3 regions of the Zhenhengia sp. genome follow, and region 2 is predicted to be linked to each of the others. Evidence: riboswitches for the same ligand, from Rfam matches in the RefSeq annotation. Region 2 holds a riboswitch; each other region holds the start of a gene.
What was found. A riboswitch is a leader RNA that binds a small molecule or an ion and turns the genes downstream of it on or off. The one in region 2 is predicted to bind lysine.
Positions count from the first base shown of each region.

Region 1: linked by a shared signal. The riboswitch ahead of ACLTBU_RS06770 (Na+/H+ antiporter NhaC family protein) and the one ahead of ACLTBU_RS12005 (YfcC family protein) in region 2 are both predicted to bind lysine.
Region 3: linked by a shared signal. The riboswitch ahead of ACLTBU_RS11430 (aspartate-semialdehyde dehydrogenase) and the one ahead of ACLTBU_RS12005 (YfcC family protein) in region 2 are both predicted to bind lysine.

Region 1 is NZ_JBKVCH010000004.1:240,393-250,832, reverse strand. It holds gene ACLTBU_RS06790 (RluA family pseudouridine synthase) at 1-723, shown strand, start outside; gene ACLTBU_RS06785 (hypothetical protein) at 807-1,160, shown strand; gene ACLTBU_RS06780 (ABC transporter substrate-binding protein) at 1,391-2,446, shown strand; gene ACLTBU_RS06775 (NAD(P)-dependent oxidoreductase) at 2,653-3,891, shown strand; lysine riboswitch at 4,011-4,187, shown strand; gene ACLTBU_RS06770 (Na+/H+ antiporter NhaC family protein) at 4,321-5,868, shown strand; gene ACLTBU_RS06765 (4Fe-4S binding protein) at 6,020-6,784, opposite strand; gene ACLTBU_RS06760 (ArsR/SmtB family transcription factor) at 6,787-7,155, opposite strand; gene mscL (large-conductance mechanosensitive channel protein MscL) at 7,339-7,827, shown strand; gene ACLTBU_RS06750 (DUF6472 family protein) at 7,869-8,042, shown strand; gene ACLTBU_RS06745 (acyl-[acyl-carrier-protein] thioesterase) at 8,090-8,845, opposite strand; gene ACLTBU_RS06740 (alpha/beta hydrolase) at 8,946-9,920, opposite strand; gene ACLTBU_RS06735 (DMT family transporter) at 10,045-10,440, shown strand, end outside.
Region 2 is NZ_JBKVCH010000010.1:98,543-108,982, forward strand. It holds gene ACLTBU_RS11965 (hypothetical protein) at 1-296, shown strand, start outside; gene ACLTBU_RS11970 (hypothetical protein) at 309-1,355, shown strand; gene ACLTBU_RS11975 (DUF5412 domain-containing protein) at 1,555-1,920, shown strand; gene ACLTBU_RS11980 (helix-turn-helix domain-containing protein) at 2,352-2,804, shown strand; gene ACLTBU_RS11985 (MFS transporter) at 2,971-4,140, shown strand; gene ACLTBU_RS11990 (ArsR/SmtB family transcription factor) at 4,173-4,454, shown strand; gene ACLTBU_RS11995 (MATE family efflux transporter) at 4,668-6,023, shown strand; gene ACLTBU_RS12000 (arsenate reductase ArsC) at 6,110-6,526, shown strand; lysine riboswitch at 6,622-6,801, shown strand; gene ACLTBU_RS12005 (YfcC family protein) at 6,937-8,364, shown strand; gene ACLTBU_RS12010 (M20 family metallopeptidase) at 8,386-9,510, shown strand; gene ACLTBU_RS12015 (HD domain-containing phosphohydrolase) at 10,260-10,440, shown strand, end outside.
Region 3 is NZ_JBKVCH010000009.1:147,552-157,991, reverse strand. It holds gene ACLTBU_RS11440 (beta-L-arabinofuranosidase domain-containing protein) at 1-2,726, opposite strand, end outside; gene ACLTBU_RS11435 (small, acid-soluble spore protein, alpha/beta type) at 3,003-3,203, opposite strand; lysine riboswitch at 3,440-3,622, shown strand; gene ACLTBU_RS11430 (aspartate-semialdehyde dehydrogenase) at 3,727-4,725, shown strand; gene dapA (4-hydroxy-tetrahydrodipicolinate synthase) at 4,747-5,625, shown strand; gene dapB (4-hydroxy-tetrahydrodipicolinate reductase) at 5,652-6,410, shown strand; gene ACLTBU_RS11415 (hypothetical protein) at 6,460-7,425, opposite strand; gene ACLTBU_RS11410 (cob(I)yrinic acid a,c-diamide adenosyltransferase) at 7,463-7,996, opposite strand; gene ACLTBU_RS11405 (M48 family metallopeptidase) at 8,011-8,679, opposite strand; gene ACLTBU_RS11400 (single-stranded DNA-binding protein) at 8,782-9,444, opposite strand; gene ACLTBU_RS11395 (hypothetical protein) at 9,539-10,168, opposite strand; gene ACLTBU_RS11390 (Spo0E family sporulation regulatory protein-aspartic acid phosphatase) at 10,355-10,440, shown strand, end outside.

The sequences.
Region 1 (10,440 bases), on a different contig from region 2:
GAAAATATTGTTCCAAAGGAATTGCAGTTAGATATTTTATATGAAGATGAAGATATCTTGGTATTAAATAAACCCTATGATATGCCTATTCATCCATCTGTTAATAATTATAATAATACCTTGGCCAATGGTGTTGTACACTATTATCAGCAACAGAATAAACCTTATATATTTCGATGTATTAATCGATTAGACCGAGATACCACAGGGGTAACGATTCTTGCAAAGAACTTGATAAGTGCAAGTATCTTATCAAAGAGAATGAAAGAGAGGGGATTAAGCAGGACCTACGTAGCTTTTGTAGAAGGGATTACAAAAGAAGAAGGAACGATTGATCTACCTATTGGGCGAGAGGAAGGAACGATTATTAAACGGAAAATAGATGAAAAAGAAGGCAAGCATGCAATAACGCATTATTGTAAGCTTGAAGAGCTTCAAGTAGAAGGAAAGGCAGTATCAGTTGTCGCATTACAATTAGAGACGGGGCGCACCCATCAGATACGTGTTCATATGGCTTCTATTGGGCACCCTCTTCTTGGAGATTTTTTATACAATGAAAGTAATCATATGTTAACAAGACAGGCATTACATGCCGCATCATGTTCTTTTTACCATCCAATTACTGGAGAGTATAAGAGGATAACAGCACCTCTTCCTAAGGATATGGCAATACTGATGCAAAGATCAAGTAATGAATCATGTGATTTAGTCGCTAAGTTGTAATAGGATAATTGAAGGTTTTTGTTTTGAAATAGAACATTTTGTTTATAAATTAATATTATAGTATAGAAAGGAGTTGGTAAAAATTGAGATTAGAAGCAAATAATAGTACAAATGTACAGAGTCTATATAATCAATGTAAACAAATGATGTCTTATCATGTTATATTAAAAATGAAAGATGGAAGTGAAGTTGACGGTATTATTGAAAGTGTAGAGCCAGATAAGGTTAATGTTCTTGTTGGTGAGGACGTAATGGTTGGAGGAAGTGGGAATGAATATAGTGCCCAGAGGCAATATGGGAATCCTACAAGATATAGAAGATTTAACCGCAGAAATTATTTACTTGCTAATTTGTTAGCATTAACATTATTACCATATCCATATTATGCTCCACCATATCCATACTATGCCCCTTCATATCCTTATTCGCCTTACTAAAATCTGAAAAGTACAATTGAGTCCTGGGGCATAAATTGAGAGATGCTCTAGGATTTTTTGTATGAAAAGAACTATCATACTGGAAAATGAAGAGAAAAATAACTAAGTGATAAAAATTATCCTTTTCGTATTAAGCAAGATATATTATAATAATCAAGTTAGACTATAAAGTACTATAAGAAAGACCTACTTTAATATAGGAAACATAAATGAAAGGATAAATAATCAATATGAGTAAATTAATGAAATTACTAAGTTTAGCAGGTTCTGTGCTCGTAGCAGCTATATTATTGGTAGGATGTAGTGGCCAGAGTTCAGAATCTATTACCTTCTTTAATTACGGGGAAAATATAGATAAAGAAACCTTAAAACAATTTGAAGAAGAATATGGCATAAAGGTAAAAATGAGTACTTTTGATGATATGGATACAATGTATCTAAAAATTGCGGAGAGTAATGCTCAATATGATGTCATTTTAGTTTCAGATGCCTTAATGCCAAAAATGATTGATGGAGGGCTTCTTCAGGAGCTTAACAAGGAGAATATACCTAATATAGCTCAGATGGATGAAGAGTATTTAAACTTAGAGATAGACCCAGGTAATAAATATTCAGTGCCCTATATGTTTGGGACAATAGGTATTATTTATGATAAGAATGTGGTAACAGAAGAAGTAGACAGTTGGGATATTCTATGGGATGAGAAGTACAAAAATAAGGTTTTCATGTTTGATACCTATAGAGATACCATTGGAGCAGCTTTAAAGAAGCTAGGTTATTCACTGAACTCAGAGAATCCTGGAGAGCTTGAAGAAGCTAAGCAACTATTATTAGAACAAAGAAAATTAGTAGATCCTATCTATGGCGTTGATAATGGAACATCCATGATAGCTACAGGAGAGACTGCACTCAATATGATTTGGTCTGGAGAAGGACTCAATCTTCAAGATGAGTATCCAAACCTAGTGTATACGATACCAAAAGAAGGAGTAAACTTCTGGATTGATAGCTTATGTATCCCTGCTAATGCCAAAAATGTTGAGGGAGCTGAGAAGTTTATTAATTTCGTTAGTGATAAAGAAAGTGCATTAAGAATAGCTGATGAAATTGGATACACTACACCTAATAAAGAAGCAAGACTTGAGCAACCAGAACATGTGAGAAATAATCCTAATGCTTATATGACAAAGGAAATGATGGACTTAAGTGAATTATATGTACCGTTCTCACTTGATGTGAAGAAAATGTATGATGGTATATGGACAGAAATTAAGGTAAGTGAATAATACTATAAAAGGGAAATATCCTAGAGCCTAATCATCAATGATTAGGTTCTAGGATATTTTTGGTCTTATTATAAAACAAAGTTTGAAAAATAAATAACCCATGGTATAATAAAATGGCAATTATAGGATAACTATTATTTATTAGTAAAAATAATAGTTATGTAAGTGAAAAGTAGATTTGAATAAAAAGAAGGTAAAAGTCAGAGATGGAAAAGTTATTATTAGAATCAGAAAGATGTTATTTATGTAAAAAGCCTAAATGTAAGAGTCATTGCCCAATTTCAACTTCAGTTCCAGAAGTTATTCAATTATTTAAAGAGCAAAAGCTTATAGAAGCAGGGAAAATATTATTTGAGAATAATCCACTGTCTGTTGTCTGTGCCATTGTATGTCCACATGAGAGTCAATGTGTAGGAAACTGTATAAGAGGGATTAAAGATGATCCTGTAGAATTTTGCAGTATAGAAGAGTATGTTTCAAATTATTACTTAGACCATGTTCAATTTGAAGTTCCGAAGAAAGAAAAGGAAAGAGTTGCAATTATAGGTGGAGGGCCAGCAGGTATTACAATAGCCTTTATATTAGCACTTAAAGGTTATAAAGTGACAATATTTGAGGCACATGAAAAAATAGGTGGCGTACTTAGATACGGCATTCCTGAATATAGATTATCAAATAGTTTGATAGATAAATATGAGAAAAAGCTTAAAGAATTAGGTGTTAAGATACGTCCCAATATTGTAATAGGACCTGTTGTAACCTTAGAGAAACTTTTTAATGATGGCTATGAAGCTATTTTCATAGGGACAGGTGTATGGAATCCTAGAACGCTAGATATTAAAGGAGAGACACTAGGACATGTTCATTATGCAATTGACTATTTAAAAGCACCTCATGTCTATGATCTTGGGCGTAAAGTTTGTGTAATAGGTGCAGGAGATGTTGCTATGGATGCAGCAAGAACAGCAAAGAGAAATGGTGCAGATGAAGTTCATATCATTTATAGAAGTGTACCTGAAACAATGACTTGTACAAAGGCTGAAAGAGATGGAGCCATTAAAGATGGTGTACAATTTGAGTATCTTAAGCAGCCGGTTGAATTAATAGATGAAGGCATTATTTATGTAGATACAAAGAGTGAAATTGATGAAAATGGAGTGGAAACATTAACTTATCTTGAAGGAACAGAAAAGTTATATGAATGTGATTCAATCATAGTAGCTGTAAGTCAGTCTCCTAAAAATAATATTGTTATGAATACTAGAGGGCTAGAGACAAATACAATAGGCTTATTAAAAGCAGATGAAACAGGGCATACAACAAGAGAAGGTGTATTTGCATCAGGTGATGTTGTTCTTGGGGCAAGAACTGTTGTAGAAGCAGTAGCACATTCAAAGGTGGTTGCTGAAAGTATTGAAACATACATAAAAAATAAAGGTAAATAAGCTTAAATAGAAGATAGTACTAGCAAAAAAATGTCATATTATACGAGTTTATGTAAAAATTGTACTTTACAAGATTAATTTTATAGTATATAGTATGAAAAGAAATAACAATTAAATAAAAAGTAGATAGAGGTTGCGATATCTAAGAGTATGTTTGTGGAGTTAAGCACGTTGAAGCAAACAAAAAGGAGAAGTCGCCGAAGCGTATAGTTAATGCTTTAATACTATAACGTTGGGGTTATGTAGAAGATACATAACACTGTCACAAATTTAATTTGTGGGGAGCTATCACGAAAGTCTATTTGTTAAATGAGAGTAATAACCAGTGTTTGGGTATTTACTAATCGGAGATAAAAAAGTCTTGAGTGATTTGCTCAAGACTTTTTTATTTGAATTAAATACATTACAAGAAATTGAAGGGAGATAAATATGGAGGCAATTGATATTGGGTGGTTATCAATTTTACCACCAATTATAGCGATCGCGTTAGCGTTAATGACAAAAGAGGTTATTTCTTCATTAATCGTAGGAATTTTATCAGGAACACTTATTTATGCTTTTAATACTGGTGGTGGTATAGTTAAGGCTGTAGATGTAACTTTTACATTAATGGCTGAGAAATTAGGGGCTAATGCATCAATCATTTTATTCTTAGGATTCTTAGGTGCACTTGTTGCTGTTATTACAATGGCAGGTGGTTCCAAAGCTTATGGAGATTGGGCAGGAAATAAAATTAAATCAAAAAGAGGCGCACAATTTGGTACAGCATTATTAGGTGGCCTGATCTTTATAGATGACTATTTTAACTGTTTAACAATTGGTACAGTTATGAGACCGGTAGCAGATAAACATCAAATTTCAAGAGCTAAACTTGCTTATATTATTGATGCTACAGCAGCACCAATTTGTATTATAGCACCGATTTCATCATGGGCAGCTTCAGTTGTTTCACAAATGAGTGGATTAGATGTAAACGGGGTACCTCTTAATGGGATGGAAACTTTCATGGCAACTATCCCATATAACCTTTATGCTATTTTAACTTTAATTATGGTTATTGTACTTTGTGTAACAAATATTGAGTTTGGCCCAATGGCCAAATTTGAAAAAGCAGCTAGAGAAGGTAAGGAGCATAAAGGGATGGCAGCTTCAGAAGGCGAAGAGGATGAGCTTTCTAGAGTGAAAATTTCTTCTAAAGGGAAAGTATATGATTTAATTATTCCTATTCTTGCTCTTATTATCTTTGCAGTATTTTCTATGCTTTATGTAGGTGGATACTTTGAAGGGGGGATGACCATAGCAGAAGGCTTTGGAAATACAGATGCAGGTAGTGCTCTTGCACTTGCAGGATTTGGTGCACTTATCGTAGCATTCCTTCTTTTTGTACCACGTAAAGTTATTACATTTAAAGAATTTATGGATGGTATAGGCATTGGTGTAAAATCAATGGTAGGTGCCTTCATTATTCTAACACTAGCATGGACAATCAGTGGTGTATGTAGGGAACTTTTAAATACAGGAGAATTTGTAGGTGGTTTAGTAGCAGCATCTAATATGCCACCAGCAATTATACCAGCTATTGTATTCCTTGTAGCAGGTGGACTTGCTTTCGCGATGGGAACATCTTGGGGAACATTTGGAATCCTTATTCCAATTGTAACAATGATTTGTGCAGCAGTAGCACCAGAGCTTCTCACGGCAACACTTGCAGCAACACTCGCTGGAGCAGTATTTGGAGATCACTGTTCACCGATTTCAGATACAACTATTCTTTCATCCACTGGAGCAGGATGTAATCACATTGATCACGTATCCTCACAGATTCCATATACTTTAGTAGTAGCAGGATGTTGTTTCATAGGTTATCTTATTGCTGGTGTTACAGCCAATGTATGGATTACACTTGGTAGCTCAATTGTATTATTACTAGGTACACTTGTTGTATTAAATAAAATAAGTAAAAAACACCAAGGGTAAAATAAATAGAGTAGAATTTAATACTTATATAAGGATATAAATGAAAAAGAGAGCTTAGGCTCTCTTTTTTATTGCTACAAAAAATATGTATTGATAAGACTATGATAGTAGATTAGAAGAGGAGAGCGTATCAACCACTACACCTAGCTATCTAAAGGAAAAGTTCATTTGACTTAGGAGTAGCACATACTTTTTGCATCTTCTTTGATGCAATCAATAAGGCTAATTTATTAAGATTACGAGCGTGCTGTGGGCAAAGAGAAGTACAGCGCATACAGGAAATACATTTAGATTTATTGATGGATGAGGGATTAGCTTTAGAAATAGCTTGAGTAGGACAGTTTGTAGCACATAATCCACATTTGCTACATTTTTTATTTGCTTTCGGTTTTAAAGGAAGTCCTTTATAGACTCTATATGAAGTATTACCAGGGACTTGAATTTCTTTTAAATTACAGTTTTGCTCAAGCTTTTTTCTAATTCTATCTGTAAATCTAATGAGTTCGCTCTCATCATCAGCATTTGGTCGTCCTTCACCAAATTGATGCATAATAGAGTGTTCTGTAACAGCAGCAATTGCAGCAATACAGTGGAAGCTTCTGGCTTTTAAAGTATTTGTAAGTTCAATTAAGGTATCTTCATAGGCACGATTACCGTAAGTTACTACTATAATGGTCTGTGCATTTCCACCTGTCATCTGATTAATGCGAGATAAAGATACAGCTGGAACACGTCCACCAAAGCAAGGAACAGATACAATACAAAGATCATCAGTAGAGAAGGTAAACTGGGAAAAATCTATATCTGGGTTAGATAAATCGATTTCTATCTTAGGACAATTCCATGTTTTACTCATAATATCTGCAACTTTTTTTGTGCCGCCTGTAGGGCTGAAATAAATTTGATAAAGATTCATGCTTAAGTTGCCTCCTTTTTTGTTATAGGGCATAGTTGAGCTATTTGCTCTGCTTCTTTCCAAAATTCAGTGACTAGTTTTAAGCTACTACTTTTGGGGTCAAGAAAGTAAAAGTTCATTGTGCCACATTGATGGACATTAATAATGCCAGCATTCATTAAAATTTTTAGATGATGTGAAACTGTTGTACGAGAGATATTTGTACTCTTTTGTATTTCACCAACACGAATGCCACCTTCGCCACAGTGCTCAATTAAAGTTTTAATAATAAGCTGTCTAGTTTCATCTCCTATAGCTGAAAGTGCAGGTTGGCATTTGATAAATTTTTCTTGGAATAATATACGTTGTTTTTCAAAGTCTGTTTTATGCATATGGAGCTCCTATAATGGTCGATAGATATTGACTATTATAATTTGAAGTTTTTTATTATTCAACATTGGTAAAGAAAATCGGGTTCAATATTAAATGAATATTGATACTTCAATTAAAGATATTTGATTAAAGATGAAAGTATGTTATAAGTAATAAAGAGAATATAAAAGAAAGGTGATAGAATGAATATATTAAAGGAATTCAAAGCATTTGCAATGAAAGGAAATGTAGTCGATATGGCAATAGGGGTTGTCATTGGGGGTGCATTTGGAAAAATTGTAACATCATTAGTTAATGACATGATTATGCCAGTATTTAGTTTATTAACCGGAAGAGTAAGTTTTACTAACTGGAAATGGGTTGTGGATCCACCAAGAGAGGGATTAGAACCTATTATAATAAACTATGGTTCATTTTTACAGAATGTATTTGACTTTTTAATTATAGCTTTTTCAATCTTTATTACAATTAAGTTCATCACAAGAATGGCTAATAAAATGAAACAACAAAAGGAAGATGAAATAAAAGAAGAGATTAAGGAAGAACCTAAAGTATCTGCTGAAGAATTATTATTAAGAGAAATTAGGGATTTACTTAAAGAACAGCGAGAAAATAAGGAAGAAGCTTTAATAAATGAGGTAAGCTTAGCCATAGAAAATCAAAAGGAATAAAGTTATACTAAATAAGAAAGTAGAGGCAAAGGAATAATAAAATGTGTGAGAGTTGTATGCATTTAGAATATGATGAAGGAAGTCAACAATATGTGTGCAGTATTGACTTTATCATGGATGAGGATGATTTAGCAAAAATGAACTATCATCAAAGCAACCGTTGTCCCTATTATAAAATAGGTGATGAGTATACTTTAGTTCGTAAACAAAATTAATAACAGTAATAAAGAGCCTAATGGGCTCTCTATTTTTATGCATTACTTTATAGTAGCGACTTCTTCCATTTGAATTCTAATTTCGTAATAGGTTTATCATGGTTTTTATCAAATATAGTATGAATGGTAATAAGGTCACTTGCATCGTGATTTATAACATCACTGAAAAGATGTAAGGAACTTCCGTCCATGGCCTCCTGTTTAAATAGAACTTTCAGAGTTGAAATTTCATAGTTATTTAAAAGATTTCTAGGTAAAGTATCTACTGCCATTTCAATATATTTGACATTATTTACGTGTTTATTTGCATCAATATCACTGTGTCTTATGGTATAATTCTTCGAATACGTAGGATTTTCAAGCTTTATAAAATCATCTAGCGGAAAGGCTTCTTCTAATTCTTTTTCTATGCCATAGATTTTAACTTGTTCAGGTGACATTTTTACAGGGCGTCTTTTATCAAAATCAATAAGTATGGCGGTAGAAAGGCCAGAAACAATAACATGACCTTTTGAATTTCTTATTGTAAAGCTTCTATAGCCATAGAGTTTCTTAATGCCTACAATATCGGTTTCAACGGTAATTGTATCACGAAACTTTGGGTATTCTAAAATATTTAAATCATATTTAAGTAAGACCCAAACACAATTATTGACAAAACCATTATGCGTTTCACCTAAAGCATCACTTTGTGAGACAACCACATCCCATAAATAATTCATAAGAGATGAATATTTACATTTATAATTTGAATCTACATCATAAATATTAATGGTATATTGCTTGCTAAACTTATTACTCATGTACAAATCCTTCTTTCGTATGGAATTTATTTATTTTAATTACCGTAATTTTATTAATCAATAAAATGCACTCCAGTTAAATACTGAGGTGCATTTTTGTTTAGTCATTCATGTACTTATTCAAAAATTGAGTAATAGTTGACCAGTACAAGTCTGGATTAACTTCTCTTGACTTAGCATGGCCAGCCCCCTTGATAACTAACTTTTCTTTTGGAGCAGTTGAAGCTTCATAGAGTTCTTCAAGCATAGAGTATGGAACAAAATCATCTTCATCACCGTGGATAAATAGAGTTGGTGTTTTAGACTTTTTAACTTGCTCGATAACAGAGGCTTCACCTAACCAATAACCAGCACGGAGCCTAGTAACTAGGCTGGCACTATGCATCATTGGGAAAGCTGGAAGTCCAAATAATTCATTAAGTTGATAAGAGAATTGGTCCCAAACAGAAGTATAACCACAGTCTTCGATAATGGCTTTAACATTACTTGGAAGTTCTTCACCTGAAACATTCATAACTGTTGCAGCACCCATAGAAACACCAAATAGAGTAATTTGGCTATTATGATCGTTTTCTATAATATAATTAATTAAATCGATTATATCAAGGCGCTCATCCCAGCCCATACCAATATAGTCACCTTGGCTTTTTCCATGGGCTCTTAAATCTGGAATAATAACATTATAGCCCATCTCATAGAATGTTCTGGCATAGGAAGCCATGGATAGACCTTCTGATGTATAGCCGTGTACTGTAATAATCCATTTGTTTGAATCAGGTCTGTTAATAACATAATTGTGAAGATTCAAGCCATCTTGGGAGGTTATGTATAAATCTTGATAACCACTATGTTCAAGTAACCATGTTTTATCATCTATAGTTACAGCACCGCTTGTTTCATTTTGCTTCACGGAATCTTTAGTAGCTTCATCATCTGAACTAAATATTAAATCCTTTGGTGTAGTAGGATTTAAGGCTAAATTGTATAAGTAATTGGCACCAAAACCTATGATTGTTACACCACTAAGTAAAATGAAAATTAAAACTCCAATTAAAACTATTTTGATTTTTTTCATTAGGATACTCCTTGTAGTCATTTGGTGGGACCTATTATAGCATGGAACTTGATGAAAATAAATATTTGATAATCAAAATAATTAAAGATATATGGTATAATACTATATTATTGGAGGTATAAAAATGAATCAAAAATATAAAGGAATATTATACATTGTGTTATCTGCATTTAGTTTTGCTTTTATGAATGCTTTTGTAAGATTGGCAGGTGATTTGCCTTCCATTCAAAAGAGTTTCTTCCGTAATTTAGTGGCACTTATTTTTGCAGCTATTGTTTTAAAGAGAAGTAAGATAGGATTTTCTTATAAAAAAGAGAATTTAAAACCATTAATTTTACGCTCCACATTTGGGACATTAGGTATTTTATGTAATTTTTATGCTATAGACAAGTTGGTTTTAGCAGATGCATCTATGCTCAATAAGATGTCACCATTTTTTGCAATCTTATTTAGTTATCTCTTGTTAAAGGAGAAGATTGATTGGGTACAGGCTATTTCTGTAGCAGGGGCATTCGTAGGT
Region 2 (10,440 bases):
TAAAGGTTTGTTTACTACTTCTAGCTATTGGCGTTGCTCTTGTATTAGGGTGGCTGAGTAGTAAATATTTTACGGTAGAAGACCAAAGTAAACTGATTCCTAAACGTTTATGTCGCAAGATATTTATTGCAGTAGGTACAATAAGTATGGCACTATTACCTCAATTTTATGTTTCAGGATTTGGTATGTTTTCTGAAGTGAATTTAGGAATCCATTTAGGATCTATAGTGATTCTAGGGATAGTAGGTTATATCCTAATGTATCAAGTTGCTAGGATTGGATGTAAAGAGAAATAGGAGGTGATTAAGATGAAGAAATTTGCATGGATTTTATTAGGGAGTATTTTATTGACAGGGTGCAGTACTTACCAAGAAGTAAGTATGATGACTACATACAGTGAGGAAGAGCCATCTAGTATGTATGGAAAAGAGGAAGCTGAGGATGTAGGGAGTCAGGCGTATTATGTAGTTGAGGATACTATTCTTAATCAGACAAAAAGAGTAGCTGATGAGTTTAATAAAAAATATAATGACTATTATTATGAGTTCGATTCAAGTGGGCGTGCATTACAGATAGATTGGGAATTCTTTCAGGAAAATAATTTAAAGCCAGAGGATAGTGAATGGGCAGAGAAATTAGATGAAGTATTTCCTGGGATTCAAGACTTTATGAAAAAGGTCGGAGCAGAAGAGAGCAATAGAAATCCTCAGCACATAGTGATTAATAATGCTGCCATAAGAATTAAACCTGCTCACTTATATAAGGATGTTGAGGGAAGAAGCTATAATTATAGTTCTTATATGGACATTGAAAATGAACCACTGACGTTAGTGGATGAGTACTTTAAACAGTTAGCAGAAGTCGTACCAAAGGATAAGTTTGTTGTATATACGCCTTATGTTATGGGACAAACAAAGTTGTTACGTTTTTCTACACCATCACTTAATAATAGAAGTTATATGACGTTATACGATGAACAGGGAAAAGTGGATGCCACTTATTATGAAGAGAAGGCAGTGGGTTATCAGCTCTTTATAGAAGATGATCAGATTCAAAAAGTAAGGGTCATTTTCAATAAGATTAAAGATGAGGAGATCGATTTGTCCTATTTTGAACCTCTACTGAGCTGGTGTAAAAATGAATGGAATATGGAAGCAAGCGAATTAGAAGAGGTTAATGCCTTAGTTGAACAGGTTATACAGGGCAAAAAGGGAAGTAAAAAAGGAAGCTTTGGAAATTATGAGTATAGCTATAAAGCCAAGCAGAATAATAGGTTTAGGTATAGTGCAATAGATCAGTCTGAATATAAAGAGATGTCAATTGAATTTGTGATAGAACCTAAGTCAAATAGATAGGCTTATAGAAAAGGGAAGGGATTTAAAACCTTCCCTTTTATTTTGGAATAGAGTAATAATCATTTATAAAGAAAGGAAAGAATTTGTTCAAAATAAGAATAGATTCCTTTAGGGTACATGGAGCTTCGGAGACATGTTATACTAATAGTAAACAAATAGATATCTTATTGGTGATAGAAATGAAAGGCAGGGGGAAGATATGAGTCTTAGTAACCGATTTAGGGAAGTATGTTTAGTTATTTTGATTCTTATTTGTGTGCTTGCTTACGGTATTTACTGGGCATTTTTTGATGTGCAACGTATAAAAGGGCAAGAGTTGTTAGGAAGCTATTTATCTCCAGGGCAAACCTATGAAGTGACAACCTATTTAAATAATGGTGGTGCAACCGTTGATTATGCTGTATTAGGGGTTGTGACAAATCAAGAAAGTAGAATAAGCAAAAATATTTATTGGCAATATCATTGTCAAACAGCAACGGTTGAGTGGTTGGATGATAGAACTGTTAAAATAAATGACATAGTGTTAGATGTAGAAAAAGATACTTATGATTATAGACGTGAATAATACAACTAACCAAATAGTTAATCTTTGGATTGAGATAGCACTTTTAGTAGATGCTATCTTTTTTTGATTATATTTACTAGTGGTGGTGAGGTAGTATGGAGATATGAAAGGAGTGACAGTCCGCTTATAGATACTAAAAATATAACCAAGCTCTTTATTAATGATTGGGTCATTTCTGTACAAGATAGGGAAATGATTATTGGTGATTAGGATTAAATAGTAAAATGATAAATATTTAAATAAACTTATTAGAGTGTTAAAATAATTGTAAAATAGATATTTACTTGCTGCCATTTATTATACATAGCAAATAGTATTGAGATGTTAAGTTTAGTTGACAAAATTCCAACTTTACTTGGTAGAAAGTAGTTGATATGTGAGGTATACTACACACAAGTGAACTTAGACTCATTGAAAGGCTGGTGATTATAATGTCATTAGGTGATAAATTACTAGATTTGCGTAAAAAAGCTGGATTATCTCAAGAAGATGTTGCAGATCGATTAGGGGTATCTAGACAAACTGTGAGCAAGTGGGAAACTGACCAAACAGTTCCAGAATTAATTAAAGTAAAATTGTTAAGTCAACTCTATAATGTAAGTTATGACTACCTTATAAGTGGAAGTAATCTTAGCGGCGATATTACAAGCATAGAAATGATAGTTGATGAAATTGACTGGACAAGTGCGTGGAGTAAAAAATATCCTATTTTAGCTACTTATCAAGGTATAGAAGGAATACAGCCTTATTGCCAACAAATCTGCAATTTTTATGACCATTTTAAAAACATGTTCAATCTCAATGATGAGGATACAGTTTTAATTTTAAAAGATATGCTATATCAAAAGTTTAAATCCGAGAACAAGAAAAATAAAATCAAATAAATTAAAGTTAATGAACCCAATAGGAATTTTGTCCATGAAAATAGCCCCTTCAGTTGAAGAGGCTATTTTTATACTTAAGACAATAAAATTAGATTGACTGGCTAAATAAAAATATATATATTAAAGATACTTAATGAATGAAAGAAATCAATATAGAGGAGAAAGTATGCTTACTACATTATTAATTATTATTTATATAGCCTTTATTAGTCTGGGGCTCCCGGATGCTATTTTAGGATCGGCATGGCCAATGATTTATCAAGATTTTAATGTACCTGTATCAGCAGCTGGTTTATCTACAATGATTGTTTCGGGAGGAACGATTATATCAAGCTTCTTTAGTGCAAAGCTCATTAGAAGATTTGGAACGGGTATCGTAACAACTGCCAGCGTATTTTTAACAGCAGCAGGGCTACTTGGTATATACTTTTCACCAAGTTTTCTTTGGATTTGTATACTTGGCATTCCAATGGGAATAGGAGCAGGTGCTGTAGATTCTGCATTAAATAACTTTGTTGCGCTGCATTATGAAGCAAAGCATATGAACTGGCTTCATTGTTTTTGGGGAATAGGGGCTACAGCAGGACCATTCATTATGTCCCTGTTTCTCTTAAAAGAAAATGGCTGGAGAATAGGTTATGCTACAATTGGGATTATTCAGGCTGTTTTAGTGATAGGGCTAGTTGTTTCATTGCCTTTGTGGAAGAAGTTTGAAACCCATACAAATGAAGAGGAAGCTACTAAGAGTGATATAAATATTCGTGCTTTACTTAAAATACAAGGAGCGAAACCAGCACTTGTGGCCTTTTTTTGTTACTGCGCAGTTGAGCTAACGACAGGGTTATGGGCAAGTTCTTATTTGGTTATAAGTAAAGGCATCCCGGCAGAAAAAGCTGCAAAATGGGCAGCGCTTTTTTACTTAGGTATTACAGTGGGTAGACTTGTAGCAGGATTCTTAGCCATGTATTTTAATAATAAGAAAATGATTAGAATAGGGCAAATAATCTGTATCTGCGGAGCTCTATTATTGATTATACCTTACTCAAGTTACTTGCAATTAGCAGGTCTGATATTGGTTGGCCTAGGTTGCGCGCCTATTTATCCGGCGATGCTCCATGAGACACCTAATAGATTTGGAAAGGAAATATCTCAGGGGATAATGGGTATTCAAATGGCAACAGCTTATGTAGGCAGTACTTTGATGCCACCATTATTTGGGATGATCGCAAAGGCTACTACTTTCAATTTACTACCTTACTTTTTAGTCGTTTTAGTGCTTATTATGTTCGTAACTTCAGAAAGAGTGAGCAAAGTATGTAAAGATAAAATGGTATAAGAATATATGCAAAATGTAATAGAGGTGAAGGAATGAAGTATCCATATCGTGAATATGTGAGTGTATTTAAAGCACTAGCAGATGAAACAAGGCTTAAGATTATTCAAATGCTTTCAAGTGGAGAACTTTGTGCATGCAATATTTTAGAAGAATTCAATATTACTCAACCTACATTGTCATACCATATGAAGATTTTAACGGAGTGTGGGCTTGTAAAAGGAGTCAAGGAAGGTTCATGGATGAAATATACCATAAACAATGAGAGGTTAGAAATCGTTAAAGATATTTATGAAGATGTCAATAAAAATAGGTAGGGTATCAGGTAGGTATCCTACCTATTTTTATTTTTTTACAATTAAAATGCGAACTCGAGCATATAAAATACAATAGAGAACATATTGACAGTTATCTATATGCGTGATAAGTTTGCTATAGAGCGTTATCCATATAAGCTCAGGCTTACGACTCTATAGACCTAGTATTTTAGCATTTAAGTCTATAAAAACATAAAGAAATAGGGAGATAAAATGAAAAAGACAGATTTAACAAAGGGCAATGTATTAAGGGTGCTTACAGCACTTGCATTACCTATTATGGGGGGATCCTTATTACAATTTGCATATAACTTAGTAGATATGTTGTGGGTAGGAAGATTAGGAACAGATGCTGTTGCTAGTATTGGTTCTTCAAGCTTCTTTATAGGACTAGGCTACTCTATTAATGCAATGGTGGTTATTGGCGGAGGAATAAAAGTAGCCCATGCAGTGGGCAAGAAAAATGAGTATGAAACTAAGGCCTATATGAATGCAAGTCTCGTACTAAATGGTCTATTAGGTTTGCTTTATGCAGTGCTACTCCTTTATGCAGGAAAAAGTTTTATTAGCTTTTTACAACTTGGGAATGTAGAGGTTGAACAGAATGCTTATCTTTATTTAGCATATAGTGCCCCCATGCTATTTTTTGCATTTTTTAATTTACTATTTATAAGGCTTTTAGGGAGCTTTGGAAATAATAAAGAAGCTTTTAAGATTAGTGCCATAGGTATTATAATGAATATTATTTTAGATCCTATCTTGATATATACATTTAAAATGGGAGTTTTAGGGGCTGCTGTTGCAACGCTTATTGCAAATGTTACTATGTTTTTCTTATTCTTGTACAAGGGGAGAAGCATTTTATTTTTTGATAAAACAATCGGGATAGAGTATGAAAAAGTTGTTGAGATTATGAAGCTAGGATTTCCTATGTCCTTCCAAAGGATACTTTTCACTTTCGTGAATATTATACTAGCTCGAATGATAGCTATATTTGGATCGGATGCTCTAGCAGCTCAAAAAATTGGTCTACAAATTGAATCTGTAACTTATATGGTAATAGGTGGACTAAATGGAGCTGTAGCCAGCTTTACAGGTCAAAATTTTGGAGCTAAGAAGTATGAGAGAATCCATGAGGGCTATGCCACAGCCATTAAAATAGGAGGGGCGTACGCTCTAGCAACGACCATGATTTTTTTAATTATTCCAGGACCCATTGTAAAACTTTTTATTCATGAACTTACAACGATAGAAATAGCAAGCAATTATTTACGTATTATTGCTTTTTCACAAATATTTAGTGCTCTTGAAATGATTACGAATGGTCTGTTTACAGGGATAGGAATACCTAAAGTATCAGCTAAGATTAGCATTCTATTTACTGTATTACGTATTCCGATGGCCCTTTTATTTATACAGCTTTTTGGGATAAATGGTATATGGTGGAGCATTACACTCTCTAGTTTATTAAAAGGTGTAGTGGCTTATTTATACTATAAGCTAAAAGTGCAGAAACAATATAGATGTGATGAAGGAGATGAAAAGGTATTTAAGGGGTATAATGCCTAGAAAGGATAAGGTTATGTAAGAGTCTTGACCTTATTAAAATGGCAAATAACAGGAGACTAGTTTGGCAAAAAGGAGAGTATAAACGAATGAATAAATTAAAGGTGGCTTTTATATGTGTACATAATTCTTGTAGATCTCAAATGGCGGAGGCTTTAGGAAAACATTTCGCCTTGGATGTATTTGAAAGTTATTCAGCAGGAACAGAGCTAAGACCAGAAATTAATCAAGATGCTGTAAGAATTATCAAGGACTTATATGGGATTGATATGAATAAAACGCAAAAGAGTAAACTCTTAAAAGACATTCCAGAAGTAGATGTGGTGATAACAATGGGATGTAATGTAGCTTGCCCATCACTACCATGTAAACATAGAGAAGATTGGGGACTTGAGGACCCATCAGGAAAGGCTGATGAAGAGTTTATCAAGACAGCTAGGCTTATAGAAGAAAAGATAATGGAGCTTAGAGAGCGTATTGCTCTGTTTAGTGTCAATAGTTTATAGAAAAATTGGTAAAAAGTGCTAAAGATAGTTATTATTAAAAGATATGTTTACAAATATAAAATTTTAATATATAATGGGTTCAACAAAAATAGAATAAAAAAGATAGAGGTTGCGGGATTTAAAAGTAAGTTTGTGGAGTTTGAGCAAACAGTGAAACAAACCTAAAGGAAAGACCGCCGAAACCTATAGCTGAAAGCTTTAAGGCTATAGAGTTGGGGTTATGTAGAATATGCATAACACTGTCATAAAGTTATTTATGATGAGCTATCACGATAGATATATTTTATTATTTTTAAATTGGGTTATAAGTAGAGTTCGATTAAAAATATATTATTAGATAAAAAGTCTTGAGTGATGAGCTTCACTCAAGACTTTTTTTATGGACTAATATAAGATAGGAAGTGAGAAGAATGAATCGAACAAAATCAAATAAAGAAGTCGCCCAAAAAAGAGGTGGAGGATTTAAAGTACCACATACGCTGGTAATTATAAGTGCAATCATATTACTTGTTGCAGTGGCTACATACTTAGTACCAGGTGGTGCTTATGAAAAAATAGTAAATGAAGCAGGCAAAACAGTAGTTGTAGATGGTTCATTTAAGTATGTAGAGAGCAAGCCACAAGGTGTATTTGATGTTTTACAAGCGCCTATTCAAGGGATTATAGAAGGTGCTGAAATTATAGCATTTTTATTTATAGTAGGTGGTGCTTTTAATATTATTACAAAAACAAAGGCAATAGACTTTGGTATAATGCGTATCGTAAATGTATTTAAAGGGAAAGAAATTTTCATTATCCCAATTATATTTTTTATGTTTTCTTTAGGCGGGGCAGTATTTGGTATGACAGAAGAGGCTATACCTTTTATTGCAATGATGATCCCCCTTACTTTAGTATTAGGGTACGATAGTATAGTAGCAGTGGCTATTACATACTTAGCATGTAATACAGGATTTGCAGCAGCCATGCTTAACCCGTTTAATGTAGGTATTGCTCAGTCCATAGCAGAAATACCAATGTATTCAGGAATAGAGTATAGAACGCTTATATGGCTTGTATCAACACTAGTAGCCATAGGATTTATTATGATTTATGCTAATAAAATCAAGAAAAATCCTAAATTAAGCCCTGTTTATGAAAGTGATCAGAAAAAGCGTCAAAACTTAACAGATTTTGAAAGTCAAGATGATCAGTTCTTGTTATCTCATAAAATCATCCTTTTATTAATTGCACTATGTATGGGTACCATTGTATGGGGCGTATTAGCTAAGGGGTTCTGGATTCCACAAATTGCAGCAGTATTTTTAGTAACAGGATTATTAGCCGGGATAGTAGGAAAGTTAAGTTTAGATGAAATGGCAGATGCTTTTATACTAGGTGCAAAAGACATGATAGGTGCTGCAATTATGCTAGGTTTTGCAAGAAGTATCGTCATACTCGCTGAAAATGCTGGGATCATAGATACTATCTTATTCCACTTAGCACAAGTTCTAGGAAGTATCTCAGGAATGCTTGCATCTTATTTAATGTTACCAGTACAAATGTTTATCAATTTCTTCATTAGTTCAGGTTCAGGACAAGCAGCATTAACAATGCCAATACTTGCACCATTAGGAGATTTAATAGGCATATCGCGTCAGTTAACTGTATTAATATTCCAGTTAGGGGATGGCTTCTCAAATGCAATGTTCCCAACATCAGGAATACTTATAGCTTGCATAGGTGTTGCAGGTATTCCTTATGCGAAATGGCTCAAATGGATACTTCCATTACAAGGTATACTATTTGCATTAGGGATAGCCTTTATCACAATAGCTCAGGTTATTGGATGGAGCTAATGACACAAAGGAGAAATTTATATGAAAGAAATATTATTTAACGAAGGACAAAAAATAAAAGATAGATTAGCAGAGCTTAGTGAATATATATATCATAATCCAGAACTAGGAAATCAAGAGTTTAAAGCAGTAGAAATATTAACTTCATTTTTAGAAGAGCATCACTTTACTGTAGAAAGAGAATTTTTAAATATAAAAACAGCCTTTAGAGCAACTTTTGATAGTAAAAAAGAAGGACCAACAATAGGGTACTTATGCGAATATGATGCTTTACCAGAAATAGGCCATGGGTGTGGTCATAATATGATAGGTCCAATGTCAGCGGGAGCAGGCGTTCTTTTAAGTAAAATATTAGATGAAGTTGGAGGCCGTATCATCGTATATGGTACTCCAGCTGAAGAAACGGATGGCGCCAAAGTTATATTGGCTGAAAATGGTGTATTTGATGAATTAGATGTAGCTATGATGGCTCATCCAGCAAGTGAAACCATTAGAAGCGGAGATACCATAGCACTTTATCCCTTACAATTTACATATAAAGGGAAAACAGCTCATGCAGCAGCCAGTCCTCATGAAGGAATAAATGCTTTAAATAGTGTGATTCAGTTGTTTAATGGGATAGATGCCCTCCGTCAACACGTTACACCTGATGTTAGAATGCATGGGATCATAACAAGTGGTGGTGTAGCAGCAAATATAGTACCAGACGAAGCTGTTGCTCAGTTTTATTTTAGAGCAGCAACAAAAGAAACATTAGAAGATGTAGTAGAAAAGGTTAAAAAAATAGCAGAAGGGGCAGCTCTTATGACAGGAGCAACCCTTAGTATGGAAAGGTATGAATTGCCTTATGATAACTTAGTAACCAATGAAAATTTATCAGAGGCATTTAACGAAAACTTAAGAATGCTTGGTATCACAGAAATTAAAGAGAAAAAATCTGCTGGATCAAGTGATATAGGTAATGTAAGTCATATTACACCAACAATTCATCCTTATATAGGTATTTCAGATTGTTATATAACAGGACATAGTAGAGCATTAGCAGATGCTACCATAACACCACTTGGTCATGAAAGGCTATTAGTTGGAACATTAGCCTTAGCCTATACAGGATATGATGTTTTAATGAAAAAGGTAAACTTATAATAAAGTATATAAAATATAACTTTATACAATAAAAGCCAACCTAAGTACGCCTTCCCCCCTGGAAATACGGGCGAGACTTAGGTTGGCTTTTAAGTTGTGGCAAGATTTTTGACATAAGGGATTAAGCAGGTGTTCAATAGGCAAGGCGGCTATACATACTAAGAAGTGAGGAGGTAGTACGTAGCGTTGGTGTGCGTTGTCAGGGCCTATAGGTGAAAGGGATGCCACTACATGTATCACTGCAAGTTCCTGAGATGGCTAACCTAAGCTGGGTATGACCTTTTGGCTTGTTAGTAGGTTAAGACTTATATGCAATTGAACGTGGCTTAATCAAGAATTGTCAAGCGTGTTTCTCTTCTACGGAGTTGCCACCACTAAGTAGAAGGACCTAAGAAAAAGTTTAGTATTTTTAGGGGGGGAGCTAAAAAGTTCTAAACTTTTCTTAGTAGTACAGATGAACTTACTTATCTAGAATGGTAGGGAGATCTGTACGTGTTTTAAAACTTATACTTTATTTATACACTATTCATGTTTTAAAAGGAAGTAAAATATTTAGAATAGTTAATTTTCGGTAGGGTTACTAAATCATACAATAAAATTAAGTAGAAAAAGCCCATAGTAATTTTCGTTTTAGATCTTCCACATTAAGAAAGTGAATATGCTAAATTAGAATAACCTTTTAATATGAGTAAAAAAATGGTAAAGTATGAGATGAAAAAAAGAAAGTTTAATTGTGGAGTAATATTTGTATGAAAAGAATAACTTTAAAAGATATCGTGATGATCATACAGAGAACATTAGATTCTATGGATGATAGATTGGAAGGGCATGGAGAAAAGGTTGCATATATAATGTACAAGCTATTAAAATGCCATGGTGGATATAGCGATGAAGAAATATTAAGGATAATTACATTAACTGTGTTCCATG
Region 3 (10,440 bases), on a different contig from region 2:
TGTGAAGCAATAATTTGATTAATTAATGTTCTCTCATAATAGTCCATATAAGCAGCATTATCTGGATCATAGTTGTATAAATCCTTTGTCAACTTTAACATATTGTAAGCAGCACAAGTTTCGCAGTTTTCACCTCTGCCTGAATTTCCAAGGATATTGCTCCCTTGTTGATAAGGATCTTTAAAACGCTCCCCTGTCCCTACACCACCAATAGAATAAGAATAACGTGCTACAACCATATCCCAAAAGTTTCGAGCAATATGATAATACTTTGGATCTTGTGTAGCTGCATATTCATGGAGGGCACCTACAATTTGGGGAATATGTTGATTAGCATGCCTATTTTGGATATCATCTACATTATTTGATAGATTATTAAAAAACTTAGTATTATCAAACATTTGAGCGGCTTTTAAATATCGCTCATCTCTTGTAATTTCGTAAAGTTTTGTAAGTGATTCATTCATTCCACCATATTCCCCTGCAATATACATATCCCACATTTTTGAACGTTGCTCTGCCGTACATGCGTTTAATCGTTCATATATCCATCCCCCAAGATCTTTGGCAATTTCCAATGCTTCTTCATTACCACCATAGGTGTAGCAGTCTAAGAAACCTGCAAGTAATTTATGCATTGTATAATAAGGTGCCCAAATTGTTGCATAAGGTGTATATTGTTCTAATAAAGCAAATTGATCTGGAGAATATGCACTAATAAATCCAACACCCCATGTTTCTGGATCTTTACTCCATTTTTCTTGATTTGCATCAGTTGGTGTACAAGATGTCTTAAAGTCTTCTGGACTACCCTTAGATAATAATTGTAATTTTCGCATTTCTGTGATCATATAGTCCATTTTTTCTTTATATACTTCATCTCCTGTTGATGCATAAGCATGTGCCAGTGCTGACATAAAATGTCCTGTAGAATGTCCACGTAATAATCCTGTTGGTTCTTCCCATCCCGTTAATGGTTCTACACCTTTTGTATCTTGCCCAAAGGCAGTTCTAAAATTATAGAGCATTCTATCTGCATCCATCAGATTTAGATATTCTAAAGCACGCTCCATATTCTGAGAAAAGATGGTATCATTGCCATCTAGAGAGATATTAGAAAGATCAAATCCAGATGCAACTTTAATAGGTGTTTGGGCTGTTTTATCTGTAATAACCACGTTTGCAACTACACTCACTGAAGAATCTACAATGTTTCCTTTAATTTGCTTAACTCCAGTCTTTAAGAAATCTTCAGTAGTTAAATCTGCCTGCCATACTACTTTTTCAAGTCCTATAGTATTATCTTCATAATTTACCTTTATTCTATGAGGTAAAGTTGGTAAGATTCCCAAAGAAGTGTTAACTTTTACATCTGCTACTTCAACAATATCTAATTTTTCATAAACTGGATATACATTTGCAATAAATTCCTTTTCAAGAGCTGCTAATCCATAACTCATTTTCGCTGTTAATGTAACTAATTTGTAATTATCAATTGGCCTTGTTACTTTTCCATTATCAGAGATAATATGAGGTTCAGAGCTTTCCCATGAAATACTAGAACCTAATACGCCTTTTGTAGGTAATTGAAGATCTTTCGTTACAACATTCAAATTACCAAGAGTAATTGTATCTCCATCCTTCTCTACAATTTGCCTATCTGTTAGATGAGCCTTTACTTTTACCTCAAATGTTTTAGTGGCTATTTCTCCTCCAGATTGTATAGTTGCAGTTAAAGTAACTGTCTTATCTGCCTTTCCGGCCTTTGGCCTTGTTACTTTACCTAATGAGGATACAGTAATTGCATCACTTGTTTCCCATGTAATAGAAGTACCCATTTCTCCAGTTGTAGGCAGCACTAAGTCTTCTGTTACAGCTGAAATATCCCCAAGTGTTAATGAGTCTTTATCTCTCTCAACTTGTTCTTTATCTGGTATTTCTACTTGTTCTAAAACTTCCTCTTGACTCATGGAGTAATTATAAATTTTAAAATCAGCAATTTTACCTTCAAAAATGTCATTACCAAATTGACCATAACCGATATAATTTTGAGTACTGTTTTGTAGGGCAGAAAGATCAGTATCTGTAGCAATCGTATCAATTAATTTTCCGTCTTCATATAAAGACATACTCTTTTCAGATCCATCAAATGTAACCGTTGTATAGATCCAACGTCCAATATCAATGTTCTCTCCTTTTTCGGGCCCTTTTTCACCTGACCAACCAGTATTTGTAAGGGCACTAGTATAGCCTGTATGCCCCTCATTATATCCGTTTGCTAATAGATACATATAAGAAGTCGTACCGCTACCAATATCCCATATTCTCTGATAACTTGTTAGTTCCTCAGCATATGTCCAACAACTAATTGTTACATCCTCTAAGCCATTTAGTATACCGCTTGGCATCTCTATATAAGTATTTGTAGCGCTAGGGCTTCCTCCTTGCATGACAAAAGCAGTATAATCTTGCCCATATATAGTGACTTGTTCCGTTTCTACTTGGGATCCTGTTGGACGTACAACTCCTGCCTTTCCATTGTTACTCACATCATTCGCAATCGTTCCAGATTGCAATGACTTAAAATCATAATGTAGAATTAAGTTATTATCTACTGCTTTCTCTGAAGATGCTTGAGTCATTGGAGCTAAACTAATGACTATTCCTGCTGTAACTATTGTCACCAACAATGTGTGTTTAGTGTTAATAGCCTTCATTTTTTTCATCACTCACTCCCCCTATCTTTATTTAATACCTAAATCATATCAATATGCATGGATTCTCTCCATTCATTTTCTTGTGAAAATGTTTAGTTTTTTTTTAAATTTTTAGATGCATACTGATAAAAAGGGGTTATTTTATTATTTTATTGTGTTTTTTTATTTTCTCTTGTATATCTTAATAATTATTATGCTATACATAATAAAATAAGCTTCTTGTACGTTATGTTTTAGCATGATAACTTACAAGAAGCTTTACTTACAGAGCCCTTTCTTTAAATCCTATGCATTATTTTCTTTATTTTTTAATTCTCTTTTCTTTTTAGTCATAAGACCACCAATACGCCCTGTTTCTTTAGGTGTAAGGCTCTTCCATCCACCTTCTTGCACTTTATCTAAAAGACCTAATTCCTCTGCAATTTCAAGCTTCATCTTTTGGTCTGGTGATAAAGCATCAAATAATTTCTCTTTAGTGCTATCCATGTTTTTCATAGAATTACCTTCCTTTTTTTGTATTCATGTTCTACAGTATGGATAATTTATCTTAAAAATATACACCCTCACCCTACTTTTTCAGCTTTTATGCATTTTTTTAGTTTTCTAGCATATAATATGTGCATCATCAATCTTTTCATAATTTAAAATAGTATTTAATTGTTTGTAATATTGACACCCGTTATGCGTCATGTTATGATTAGACACAATTGAATAACATTAATCATTCATGTAGAGGCGCGATACTTATGAGTAGAATTTAGGATTCTTACAAGAGAAGTTGACTACTTTCAAAAGGAAGCATCGCCGAAGGGTAATGTGCTTGTACACTTTATTCCTGGGTGTATAGTGAATAGCTATACAACTGTCACCTTTTGCTATACAATAGGTGGTGTGCTACTGTGTTTAAGTGATTCTTGTAAATGAAGTTTACATCATCGTATTCACAGCCAGCTACCTATTAGCTGGCTTTTGTTATTTATTTTAAAATGTTAGGGAGGATCTCATCATTATGAAAAAAATTAATTTAGCGGTTGTAGGCGCAACTGGCATGGTAGGACGTACATTTTTAAAGGTTTTAGAAGAAAAGAATTTACCTATTGAGAATTTTTATGTTTTTGCTTCAGCTCGTTCAGCAGGCTCTACTCTTACTTTTAATGGTAAAGAATACACTGTTCTTGAACTTAATGAAAACAGCTTTAAAGATTATCAAATCGATATTGCTCTTTTCTCAGCAGGTGGTGGCACAAGCTTAAAATACGCTCCTATTGCAGCAGAAAGCGGATGTATTGTTATTGACAATAGTTCTGCATGGCGTATGGATCCTAATGTTCCTCTTGTTGTGCCTGAAGTAAATCCTGAAGATATTAGAAATCATCAAGGTATTATTGCAAATCCGAACTGCTCTACCATACAAGCTGTTGTTGCACTTAAACCTCTCCATGAATACTATGGTATTAAGAGAATAGTTTATACTACATTCCAAGCTGTATCAGGCGCTGGTATGGGTGGATGGAGTGATCTTGAAGAAGGACTTAAAGGCCAGGCCCCTAAAAAATTCCCTCATCCTATTGCAAACAACTGCTTACCTCATATTGATGTTTTCTTAGAAAACGGTTATACAAAAGAAGAAATGAAAATGGTTGAAGAAACTCGTAAAATCCTTCATGATGATACACTTCGTATTACAGCAACAACTGTTCGTGTTCCTGTATTTAACAGCCATAGTGAAAGTATTAACGTAGAACTTAATAAACCATTTGAAATAGATGAACTTATAAACAGACTATCTGCATCAGAAGGCATTATTGTTCAAGATGATTTAGCTAACAATATTTATCCTTTAGCTATTAATGCAACAGGTCATGATGAAGTCTTTGTTGGACGTATTCGTCGTGATGAAAGCCTTGAACATGGTATTAATCTCTGGGTTGTAGCTGATAATATTCGTAAAGGTGCTGCAAGTAATGCCGTACAAATCGCTGAATGGATTATTGCAAACATGATGTAAAAGTGAAAGGACTGATGATAAATGATTTTTAAAGGTGCAGGTGTAGCAATCGTTACACCATTTAATGAAAACGGAAGTATTAACTTTAATAAACTTAGAGAAATAATTGATTTTCAAATAGAAAATGGTACAGATTCTATCATTATCTGTGGTACAACTGGCGAAGCTTCTACTATGACAGATGAAGAACACCTTGAATGTATTAGAGTAGCTGTAGAACAAACTGCTGGTCGCGTACCTGTTATTGCTGGTACTGGTAGCAACGATACACATCATGGTATCACCCTTACAAAACGCGCTAAGGAACTTGGTGTGGATGCTACACTTCAAGTTACACCATACTACAACAAAACAACTCAAAGAGGACTTATCGAACACTTTAAAGCAATTGGTGAGGCTACTGACCTTCCTATGATTCTTTATAATGTACCATCTCGTACAGGTCTTAATATAACTCCTCAAACAGTATATGAGCTTTCAAAACTACCTTATGTTGTAGGGATTAAAGAGGCAAGTGGTAACCTTTCACAAGTAGCTCAAATTGCACGTCTATGTGGTCCTGACTTTGCTATTTACTCAGGTAACGATGACCAAATCATTCCTACACTTTCTCTTGGTGGTGTAGGCGTTATCTCTGTACTTTCAAACGTAGCACCAAAACAAACACATGATATGGTAGACCTTTACCTTAAAGGTGATACAAAAGAAGCACTTAAACTGCAATTAGACTATTTACCAGTAATTGATGCACTATTCTGTGAAGTAAATCCTATTCCAGTTAAAGCTGCTATGAATATGATGGGCTTTGAAGTAGGCCCTTGTAGATTACCACTTACAAATCTTGAATCAGCAAATGAAGAAAAAGTTACAGCTGTTCTTAAAGCAGCTGAACTTATTTAATATTTCTTACAGAAAGGGTGATGCACATGACCAATATCTTAATGCATGGCTGTAATGGTCGAATCGGTCAAGCAATCGTTCGTATCATTAAAGACCATCCAAACTTAAATCTAGTAGCCGGTGTAGACCCTAACCTTTCTATACCGAATACATTCCCTGTATTTGATCATATTAGTGCTTGTAATGTGCCTGTTGATGTAATCGTAGACTTCTCTACTGCTTCAGCGGTTAGACCACTTCTTGAACATGCTATAACTAAGAAAATCCCTGTCGTTGTATGTACAACAGGACTTTCTGATGAAGATATCGAATTTGTTCACGAAGCAAGTAAGCATATTCCTGTATTCTTCTCAGCTAATATGTCACTTGGTGTAAATTTACTCATTACACTTGCTAAACGTGCTACTGAAGTACTAGCTGATAGTGGTTTTGATATTGAAATTATTGAAAAACATCACAATCAGAAAGTAGATGCACCAAGCGGTACAGCTCTTGCTATTGCAGATGCTATTACAGGTACACTAGATGAAAAATACGCACTTCGTTACGACCGTTCAGGCGTACGTGAAAAACGTCCTAAAAATGAGATTGGTATACACGCTATACGTGGTGGTACAATCGTAGGAGAGCATGATATCCTCTTCGCTGGAAACGATGAAGTCATCACCTTATCTCACTCTGCAGCTTCAAAAGAAGTTTTTGCTGTAGGTGCTCTTAAAGCAGCTGCCTTCCTTCACGGCAAAGCAGCAGGACTTTATAATATGGAACATCTTTTAGACAGTTAATAAAAGTGGCTATTGCTTGGTGCAATAGCCACTTTTATTATACTTCATATTATTTATTTTCTACTTTTATTTCATTCTTTACTTCTTCATTAGCTTGAATATCTTCTTCTAGCATAGAAGCAAGTTTACCAACAAAAATGAGCACTGAAGGTACAATACTCATAATTAAACTTGCTGTTATGCCATATTGACTAATCACTTTAGCTGTTTCTCCTGTTGCCTGTCCTATCTCCTTACACATGACACCAATAAAGGAAGTAGCCACTGGTAAGATATACCTTTCATAAATACCAATATCCCATATAAATAGCATCCCTAAAACATACATAATCATGGCACTTACTGATATAGATATGCAAGATAAGAACTGTACAATCTGTAAACTTATATTACGGCAAGCTCTTCCTACTAAGAAATATACAAGGAAGATGGCAAGTGTCATACCTACTGCAAATAAGTTTTTCATCTTTATATCGCTCATAAAAGCTGGATTCATAGCTGCAAATGCATAGGCTCCCATAAACAAGTAAAAATGTACGCCCCATACAAGCACAATATTATAGCAAAACTTCATAACACTACTTTCACTAGATGCCATACTACGCCCTATTTCTAATGCTAGCATACTTACTACTACAAATCCCATCATTAAAACTGCCACTATAATATCTCTAGATATTTCTTGATCCATAAGGATTGAAATTTTATTTAAAGGTTGGTAAATCTGTGGTACTATCTTTTTAAAAAGTGCCATAAGATCTGCACTCTTTAGTATCCGGGCTACTGCATATACGGTGACACCTACCCCATAGGGAAGTATAACAGCTATACGCCCTGCCCGTTTATCTCCATGCCTTTGCATAAACCCTATTATCATATACATAGCCAAAGTTCCTAAAACAAGTAGCTCTGGTGTATAACTAAACAACTCTACATTTTGTCTTACAAGTAAAATTAGTAATAAATAAGCCCCTACACCGATGCCAAAATTAACCCACGTGTTTTTATTTCGCATACGTATCCCCTCTTACTTTTATCATCAAGTGTACTTCTTAATACTCTATTCCCTCTCTTGCCATTACACCTTTTTCCATAGGATGTTTAACAGCTTCAATATAGCTTATATAATCTACTTTATCTTTTAATACATCTGGCAATACTCTTCCTGTAACAACAAGTTCCATAAATTCTGGTTTTTCTTCAACCAAGCTTTGAAGATCTTTAACATCCGCAAATCCCTTTTCAATTACGCCAAGCACTTCATCAAGAATAAGAATATCACATTCCCCTGTATCCATAACTTTCTTTGCAAATTTAAGTGCCATATGAATTTCTTGTGCAAGTTCACTCTTTTCTTCATCTGTAAGCGTCCAAGTAAAACCACGTTCTTTTTCAAAGTGGAACACTTTAAACCCTGGTTCTAGTGTTTTTAAAAGTCTACATTCGCCTGTATTATCATTTTTTAAGAACTGGATCATGATTACCTTTAAATTACTACCTAATGCACGTATACCTAATCCTATAGCTGCTGTGGTTTTTCCTTTTCCCGGTCCACAGTATACCTGTATAAGCCCTTGTTCCATCATAGTCACCTCTTCATTTATATATCTAAAATATTTCCTTGCTCTTTTAAATAACTCTGTCTTGTTTTATAGTCTGGCATTACCTTAGCAATTGCATTCCAAAAAGCTTTGCTATGGTCAAAATATATTAAATGCATGACCTCGTGTAATACCACATATTCAATCACTTCTATTGGTGCACTCATTAATCTTATATTATAAGAAAGTCCACCTTTACTTGAACAACTTCCCCATCTCGTCTTTTGCTTTCTTAACGTCAATGAGCTATACTTACACCCTAATAAATTACAATATTTATCTGTTAGTGTCGTAAATAATTTTAAAGCTTGTTCTTTAGTATACATCTCTAATTGAGTTTTTATAAGAAAGTGGTCTTTTTTATTAGGTGTTACAATTGTAAGTACGCCATCTGCTACACTTACTGCAACTTTCCCAGTCGGTTCTTCATCAATGCATACCTGAAGCTTTTTGCCTAAGTATAAGATTTCTCCATTATGAAGCCAATCTTTTCGCCTAGCTAAATTCTCTTTATCTCTAATAGTCTTATTAATCCAGACCTCATGTTTTGTAACGATTTTATCAATCTCTTCATGAGAAATATCATAAGGAGCCTTTACAACAATACTTAAGTCATCTTCAATATGAATTGTAACAGATTTTCTTCTTTGCCTAATAATCTTATACATACTTTCTCCTTTCTATGTAAAAGATTATACTCTAAAATTCAAACATTTTCTATATATATCATACAAAAAGCAAGGCATATCCTATGCCTTGCTTTTTGCGTTTTATTCTACTTTATGAAGTTCTTCAACTCGCGTGGTCTCATCTAAAATTTCCATTTTAGAAATAGATACTTCATAAGCTACCTTGCTAATAGCCTCTCCTGTCTCTAGCTTCTTCTGATAAGATCTACTTTGTATTCTGCCCCATATCTCAATATGTGCACCTGTTTTTAAGTTTTGGGCATACCTTGCATTTCTTCCCCAAGTAATACATGGTATGTAGTCTGACTTGTGATAAGAACGATTTACTGCTAAAAGCAAGTCTGTAATTTCTCTACCAAATGGGGTTGTGCGATAAATAGGGTCTTTGCATACAAATCCACTTAAATAAATAGTATTTTTATTCTTCTTCATTTCTTCTTCTGGTACTTCTTTAATCTCTAAGGCAAATATGGTAAGAATAAGGCGGTTCTTGCCTTCTTCATATTGATTATAGGATCTAAATTGACCTGTAATATCTAATACTTTACCTTCTATATTACCTAGTGTAGGTAATAGTCTCTCAGAAACAGTTACTGGTAAAACATCAGAAGAATCACTCAGCCTTGGTACTTCAAGGTTAAAACTATAGAATCCCTCTCCATATACTTTATGACTATAAGTCAGCTCGCTTATAGCTTTTCCAACTATGAGTACTTCATTATTTTCTAGTATGTGCTCGATCATCCTTACACCTCTCCCTTATCCTCTTTTTGTTATTTAAAAAACTTCATCTGTCACTATCATTTATATGAATACTTGTACAAATTTATTACTATATTTAATTTTCATTCAATCTAATACCATAAATAATAAGTGTAGCAACTGCTGCAAGAGTAGCCTCTACATCATTAAAAGGAACTTCTATGCCGAACTCTCTTAGAGTGGTTGCCTGTCCTTCTAATGTAGGCATACAAGATTTAATACAACATTGTACATTTAGGCTACCGTCTACCTGCATCTCAGCACTAGTAGCCGATACACTGGCATCATCACTCCACCCATAGGTAATATATTTTTTACTTTTTTTATGATAGCTTTCTGGAATTATATAGTAATTAGCCTTAATCATGTTTAAAAGCTTGCTCGGCAGGACACCTCTATTAAAGAGATATTTTCTATCATATGATGTGTCTTCAAACAATAGGGCAATATTGAACTTAATATTTTCATAAATAGCTTTTTCCATAGCTTCCTTGGATAGCTCGACAATAAGCAAATCTGGATGTTTATGAAGCTTAATTTGTTCAATATAATCACGGAGAGGAATTTTTTTATTATTATAATACACAACTGTTTCATTAGGGGTAATGTGTGCAAGCTTAAGCCCATTATAAATACTTGTATTCTGGATTAATTGCAAAGCATACTTACTACTTGATAGGTTATTGTTAACCGCTACAGTTATCATGTGCACCCTCCTTATGTAAGCCTTTTATCTTAATGCAAAAAATTATTTTGTGCTATTAGTGTTTGCTTGTTATATCTTTTTATGTGTTATAAACATTGGTAATCGTAAATAGTCACATTCTTTAATTTTCTGCATATTTTATAGTGTAGGCAGCTTTAGTACACATCATGTCACTCCATATGAGAAATGAGGCGAAGTGTCATGCATAATAAGATGCTAGACCAACAGACAATTCTTAATACAAAAAAACAACTCGCTATAGCTATTGAAAA